Regions from separate parts of the Comamonas sp. wu1-DMT genome, predicted to be linked through region 3. Evidence: predicted binding sites of a transcription regulator. Region 3 holds the regulator's gene; each other region holds the start of a gene.

The links. Region 3 encodes sigma-54, which starts transcription at its own class of promoters, with help from an activator protein. Its sites were predicted from a motif close to TGGCANGNAANCTGCTTT; they were not measured.
Region 1: a site for sigma-54 is predicted at 1,186-1,203, ahead of V8Z78_RS10990 (ammonium transporter). Genes of this name have one in related genera too.
Region 2: a site for sigma-54 is predicted at 1,221-1,238, ahead of V8Z78_RS05360 (CmpA/NrtA family ABC transporter substrate-binding protein). Genes of this name have one in related genera too.

What each region holds. Positions count from the first base shown of each region.
Region 1 covers NZ_JBANEM010000006.1:134,089-136,356, reverse strand. The annotation lists gene cls (cardiolipin synthase) at 1-1,030, opposite strand, end outside; gene V8Z78_RS10990 (ammonium transporter) at 1,240-2,268, shown strand, end outside.
Region 2 covers NZ_JBANEM010000002.1:272,199-274,466, reverse strand. The annotation lists gene V8Z78_RS05365 (nitrate regulatory protein) at 1-1,134, shown strand, start outside; gene V8Z78_RS05360 (CmpA/NrtA family ABC transporter substrate-binding protein) at 1,395-2,268, shown strand, end outside.
Region 3 covers NZ_JBANEM010000003.1:353,559-355,826, reverse strand. The annotation lists gene lptB (LPS export ABC transporter ATP-binding protein) at 1-1, shown strand, start outside; gene V8Z78_RS07660 (RNA polymerase factor sigma-54) at 147-1,748, shown strand; gene V8Z78_RS07655 (aspartyl/asparaginyl beta-hydroxylase domain-containing protein) at 1,938-2,268, opposite strand, start outside.

The sequences.
Region 1 (2,268 bases), on a different contig from region 3:
CCGTGCTGTCGGGCACGAAGTAGGGGGTGGAGATCACGACCTCGCGCTGCGCACAGGCCAGCAGGCTGGCAACCAGCTGGGGTGTAGAGCGTGCTCTTTCCGTCGGCCCTTCGGCAATCGCAACGGCATGGAAGCCGTCGTCAGCGGCAGCGCCGGCCTCGGGGGTCGGTGGTGCAAGGCACGCATCAGACTGCGCCCAGTCGCTGGCAAAAGCCTGCTGCATCTGCATGACCACCGGACCCTGCAGGCGCAGCATGATGTCCACCCAGGGGGCATAGCGAGCCTTGATGCGAAAGCCTTCGTCGGCGCAGTTCTGGCTGCCGCAATAGTTGATCCTGCCGTCTATGAGCGTGATCTTGCGGTGGTTGCGCAGGTCGATGCGGCTGGTCAGCATGACTTTGAGCAGATTGCTGATGGGCAGGGCAATCGCCAGGTGCACGCCGGCCTGCCGCATCTGCTGCCACAGTGGCGAGCGCGTCAGTGCGCGCGAGCCCAGACCGTCGACCATGGCCCGGCAGGTCACGCCGCGCTGCGCGGCACGCATCAGGGCATGGGCCACATCGGTGCCGGTGCTGTCGTCCAGCCAGATGTAGTACAGCACATTGATCTCGTGGCGCGCGGCATCCATGTCGGCCAGCATCTGCGCACGGGCATGCGCGCCATCGCGCATGAGCTCGGCCCTGTGGCCGGGCAGCGGTACAAAGCCGTTGATGGACGAGGCATAGCGGAAGGCCGGCAGCCATTGATCGGGAATGGCGGGTCGTGCCTGCGACATGGGGCCGGGTGCGGACGCAAGGGCGCTGCCCCGGGTCTGACAGAACTCGCGCACATTGAGCCTTCTGCGGCCAGGTACACGGCCCAGGGCCACTTCCCCAAACAGGTAGTACAGCAGGCAGCTCACATAGGGCAGCAGCACGATGACCATGAGCCAGGCCAGCCGCACATCGGGCCGCATGTCTCTGCGCAGCAGAATGCGCAGGCCGAAGCCGGCAATCAGCAATACATGAAGAGTCAGCAGCAGCCAGGTCATGAATCAGTGCAGCAACGATGGACCTTGTCGAGCATAACGGGCTCAGGCCTGAGCACAAGCTGCCCGTCGTGGTTCTCATGAAACAGGCGCAAAGACCTTGATGGATCAACGCATGCTGCTATCCATCATGAAGCATCGACAGATCGGCATGGCACTGGCATGGAACCTGCTTCCTTTTTTCGTCAAAGCAAACAAGCAGGGGGGAGTGCATGGAAATGGTGCCATTGACTGCCATCGACAAGGCAGATACCGGTTGGGTCATGGTCGCGTCGGCGCTGGTCTTGCTGATGACCTTGCCGGGCATTGCCCTGTTCTATGCGGGGCTGGTGCGGCGCAAGAATGTGGTCAACACCATGGTGGCCGTGTTTGCGGTGGCCTGCGTGGTCACCCTGACCTGGTTCGGCCTGGGCTACTCGCTTGCGTTCACCGCCGAGTCTGCCTGGCTTGGCAATCTGGGACGAGCCTGGTTTGCCTCGCTGCACTTCGATGGCCGGCGCAGCGTGATCTCGGTCAGCCATCTGGCACCGCATCTGCCCGAGGCGGCCTATGCCCTGTTCCAGGCCGCATTCGCCATCATCACCACCTCGCTGATCGTGGGGGCCGTGGTAGAGCGCATGCGCTTTGCGGCCCTGCTGGTGTTTGCCGCGCTGTGGAGCGTGGTGGTCTATGCGCCGGTGGCCCACTGGGTGTGGGAGAGCGGGGGCTGGCTGAACCAGCTTGGCGCACTGGACTTTGCCGGCGGCGCCGTGGTGCATGTGAATGCGGGCGTGGCGGCACTGGTCTGTGCCTTCATGATGGGGCGCAGGCGCGGCTACGGAACCGAGCCATTCGAGCCGCACAGCCTGGGCTGGACGGCCATGGGCACGGCGCTGCTGCTGTTCGGCTGGTTCGGCTTCAACGCGGGATCGGCCCTGTCTGCCGATGGGCGTGCAGCGCTGGCCTTTGTGGTCACTCTCGTGGCGGCAGCGGCTGCCGGTCTGGCATGGATGGTGGTGGAATGGCTGGTTCGCGGTGCTCCGACCTTGTTGGGCCTGCTCTCGGGCATGGTGGGCGGACTGGTGGCCATCACACCGGCTGCCGGCTTTGTACAGGTGGGCAGTGCGGTGTGGATAGGCTTGATTGCGGGCGCAGTCTGTTTCTGGGGCGCAACCTGGCTCAAGCGCCGTCTCGGGGCCGACGACTCGCTCGATGTGTTCGGCGTGCATGGCGTGGGCGGCATTGTGGGCTCCATCCTCACG
Region 2 (2,268 bases), on a different contig from region 3:
ATCTTTCTGGTCAGCGGCGGCGCACAGGCGCAGCAGAGCCTGCTCGACCACGGCCTTCATGTGGACCAGGTCATGGAGCGAGTCTGCCTCGCGCTTGAAGAGCTGGGCGCGCGGGCGCCAGGTGCGCATGGCGCTCGCCTGTTCAATGCGATCGCCAATGCGCTGCAAGGCTTTGAAGCCCTGCCGTTGCTGCGCCGCCGGCGCGATGCGCTGCAGCTGAGTGCCGAGGACTGCACGCAGGCGCTGATCCGCATGATTGCGGCCTGCCTGACCGTGGTGTTCGAGGCGGCGGACAGCGCTTGCGATCCCGATATCGCGAAATCGCTGGTGGCGCTGTTTCATTTTATGCAGGGCAAGGAACTGGCGGGCCAGGAGCGTGCCACGGGGGTCGCGGCGTTTACCACAGGGGTAGGCAGGACGGAGCGTCAGCGCCATTGGCTGCATCTGATCGAATCGCAGGAGCGCTGCTTTCAGGTGTTTGCAGACTTCGCCACTCCCTCGGGGATGGAGCGCTGGCAGCAGCAATGCGGGGCCTGTCCCGATATGACGGTGATCGAGCGGCTGCGGCGCCTGGGCTGCACGGCTGGGGACGGCATGGCGCTGGACTGCAGCCTGAGCTCGCCATGGTTCGAAGCCTGTTCCAGCCGGCTCGATGCCATGCACCAGATTGAGGCATTCCTGGCCGAAGAGCTGCAGGCCCAATGTCTGCGCAAGCTGGAGCAGGCCCGTACAGCGCTCTGCCAGCAACTGGCGCTGCTGGAGATGCAGCCGCAGCCCGGGACTCGCGCCGAAGCGGCTGCGGCCTTTCTGGGGGGCGCGCAGTCAACTGCCTCCTTGCCTGCGGAGGGCGCATACGGGTTGCAGCTCGAGAAAAGCATTGTCTTGCTGGTGCAGGAGCAATCCATGCGCCTGCAGGACATGCAGACCGAAATCGACAAGGCACGTGCCACGCTCAAGGAGCGCAAGACCATAGAGCGGGCCAAGGGCGTGCTGATGAACTACCGCCAGCTCAGCGAGGGCGAGGCCTACAAGTTGATCCGGCAGACGGCCATGAACCAGAACCGGCGCATGCTGGATGTGGCCGAGGCGATTCTGGCCACGGTGGACCTGTTGCCGGGCAGCACCAATTCATAGCGCTTGGCAGCTCGGTGTTTGTTGCGCTGCACCAAATATGGGCCAAAACCGGAGGCGCAAAGCATGCTCCGCCTCTGATCAAGGTCTGGCATGGTTTGTGCATGACTGTTGATGTCAAGCAGACCAAAGGCGGTCGCGCTTAAAGCGTTATTACGAGTGACCTGGGACAACGGCGTCCTTTTCTCCTCACACCCGAGGAGGGAAGGGCGCCTTTTTGTTTTCCGGATCGCCTTCACCACGATTCTTGATGGAGTTTTCTCATGAGCCAGCGCCTTCCTTCGACTACTGCTCCTGCGCCCGAGCCCGTATCTGCCGGTGGCCGGCGTGAGTTTCTGCGCGTGGCCGGCGCTGCCGCCCTCTATGGCATGCTGGGCCACCATGGCGCCTGGGCCGCAGGCTCCGACGCGCCGGAGAAGAAAGAGGTCAAGATCGGCTTCATACCGCTGACCGATTGCGCCAGCGTGGTCATGGCCTCTGTGCTGGGCTTCGATCAGAAATACGGCGTGAAGATCGTCCCCAGCAAGGAGGCAAGCTGGGCCGGCGTGCGCGACAAGCTGGTCAACGGCGAGCTGGACTTTGCCCATGTGCTCTACGGCCTGGTCTACGGTCTGCACCTGGGCGTAGGCGGCCCCAGGAAGGACATGGCTGTGCTCATGAGCCTGAACAACAACGGCCAGGCGATAACGCTGTCCAAGGCTCTTGCCGACAAGGGCGCGGTCGACGGAGCCAGCCTGGCCAAGGTCATGGCCAGGGAAAAACGCGAATACACCTTCGCCGGCACTTTCCCCACAGGCACCCATGCCATGTGGATGCATTACTGGCTGGCGGCTGCGGGCATCAACCCGTTATCCGAGGCCAAGCTGATCACCGTGCCGCCGCCCCAGATGGTGGCCAATATGCGCGTGGGCAATATGGATGGCTTCTGCGTGGGCGAGCCCTGGAACCATCGCGCCATCATGGACGGCATCGGCATTACGGCCAATACCACGCAGGACATCTGGAAGGATCACCCCGAGAAAGTGCTGGGCACCACGGGCGAGTTCGCGCAGAAGAATCCAAACACCTGCCGCGCCGTGATGATGGCGATTCTCGAGGCCAGCCGCTGGATCGATGCCAGCCTGCAGAACAAGACGA
Region 3 (2,268 bases):
ATGACCCCCACGCTCCCTCACTTTGTGTGGTCGCTGCCCCCAGAAGGGGTTCTGACCGGCTGCGCCGGGGTTTGCCTTGGGGCGGCCCGGCGGCAAACCCTTAGCACTGCGCGCGTTTGCAATGATTGTCTGGGGGCCGCGCCTCGATGAAGCCAGGTCTCTCGCTACGCGTTTCGCAGCATTTATCGCTTACGCCGCAGCTGCAGCAATCCATTCAGCTGCTGCAGCTCTCCACTCTGGAGCTGGCGCAGGAAGTCGAGCAGATGCTGGTCGACAACCCTTTTCTGGAACGTGCGGGCGATGAGGCCGAAACTGTGGGAGATGCTCCTGTAGATGTAGCTGCTAGCGCCAGTGAATACAGCACTTCAGATGGTATTCATGCTGAAAATGATGCGAAGCAAACGCAAACAGCTGCTGAAACAATAGCGGAAACGCCAAGCGCCGAGACTCCGGAAACGCTGAACTGGGAGGCCGACGGCATGGACGGCCAGGACGGGGAATGGGGCGGCGAATCCAGCAGCGAGTGGGATACGCCCTCGGCCAGCAGCTCCACGCGCAACCGCGATGGCGACGACGAAACCGATGCCATCGATCTGGCGCGCGAGCACCAGAGCCTGACCGACTTTCTGCACCGTCAGGCGCTGAGCCTGCATCTGGGCGCGGCGGACATGGCGGCGCTGCGCTTTCTCATCGAGTCGCTCAGCGACGACGGCTATCTCGAGGATTCCCTGCAGGAGCTGGCGCAGAGCCTGGCCGGCGACGATCTGGAAGAGCGCGAGGAGCTGGAGCAGCACTTTGCCATTGCGCTGAAGCTGCTGCAAAGTCTGGAGCCCGTGGGCGTGGGCGCGCGCGATCTGGCCGAGTGCCTGCAGCTGCAGCTGCGCGATCTGATCCGCACGGCCGAGGACGAGGGCACGACCGAGGCGCATATGAGCCGGCTGCTGCTGGCGCAGGCCATCTGTGCCCAGCCCATGGACCTGCTGGCGCGGCGCGATCTGCGCAAGCTCACCAGCCTGTGCGGCGCGCGCGAGGAACAGCTGCGCGAAGCCATGGCCCTGATCGCCAGGCTGGAGCCGCGTCCGGGGCGTCGCTTTGTCGATGTGGAGCGCCATATCGTGGTGCCCGATGTCATCGTGCGCCCGCTGCGGGCCGGCTCGGGCCGGGTGGACTTCTCCGTGCAGCTCAACCCCGAGGTCATGCCGCGTCTGCGCGTGCACGACATCTATGCCGGCGTGCTGCGCCGCCACAAGAACAGCGACGGCCATGCGGCGCTGCAGCAGCAGTTGCAGGAGGCGCGCTGGTTCATCAAGAACATCCAGCAGCGCTTCGACACCATCTTGCGTGTTTCCGAAGCCATCGTGGAGCGGCAGAAGAACTTCTTTGTGCATGGCGAGCTGGCCATGCGCCCGCTGGTGCTGCGCGATATCGCCGACACGCTGGGCCTGCACGAGTCCACCATCAGCCGCGTGACCACGGCCAAGTACATGGCCACGCCCCAGGGCACTTTTGAGCTCAAGTATTTCTTCGGCTCGGGCCTGGGCACGGAAACCGGGGGCAGTGCTTCCAGCACGGCCGTGCGTGCGCTGATCAAGCAGTTTGTCGATGCCGAAGATGCCAAGAAGCCGCTGTCGGACGCCAAGCTGGCCGACATGCTCAAGGAGCAGGGCATTGAGTGTGCGCGCCGCACCGTCGCCAAATATCGCGAGCAGCTCAAGATACCGACGACCACGCTGCGCAAGGCGCTGTAGGGCACCGCAGAAACAAGAAAGCCGCTGATGCATCACACAGCGGCTTTCTTGTTCTGTATTTAGGGCGGGAGCCTTGATAAGGCATTCCTCAAGTAAGGGGCAGCGAGCAAGAGTCGCCCTTGCGGCGATACTGCCGTCCCCCTTGGGGGCGCCCGGCCAGGGGAAGGCGCGTAGCGGCTCAGGGTGTTATCAAGAAACCAACCACCAGATAAACCAGACCAGCACGCCGATCATCAGGCCGAACTTGAGGATCTTGTAGAAGGTCGGATTCCAGTCGCGGAAGGCACGGCGGTACTTGCCCGCATAGAACGAGATCTTGAACAGCTTGCTGATCATGCCGCGCGGATCGCCCTCGTTGTTGGGCGAGCTGGCGGCGGCCACCACGTTCTTGCCCAGCCAGTGATTGAGCCACTGGGCAAAGCCATTGGTCATGGGGCGCTCCACATCGCAGAACAGCACGATGCGGTTGCCTTCCGAGCGGTTCTCGGCCCAGTGCATAAAGGTCTCGTCGAAGATCACG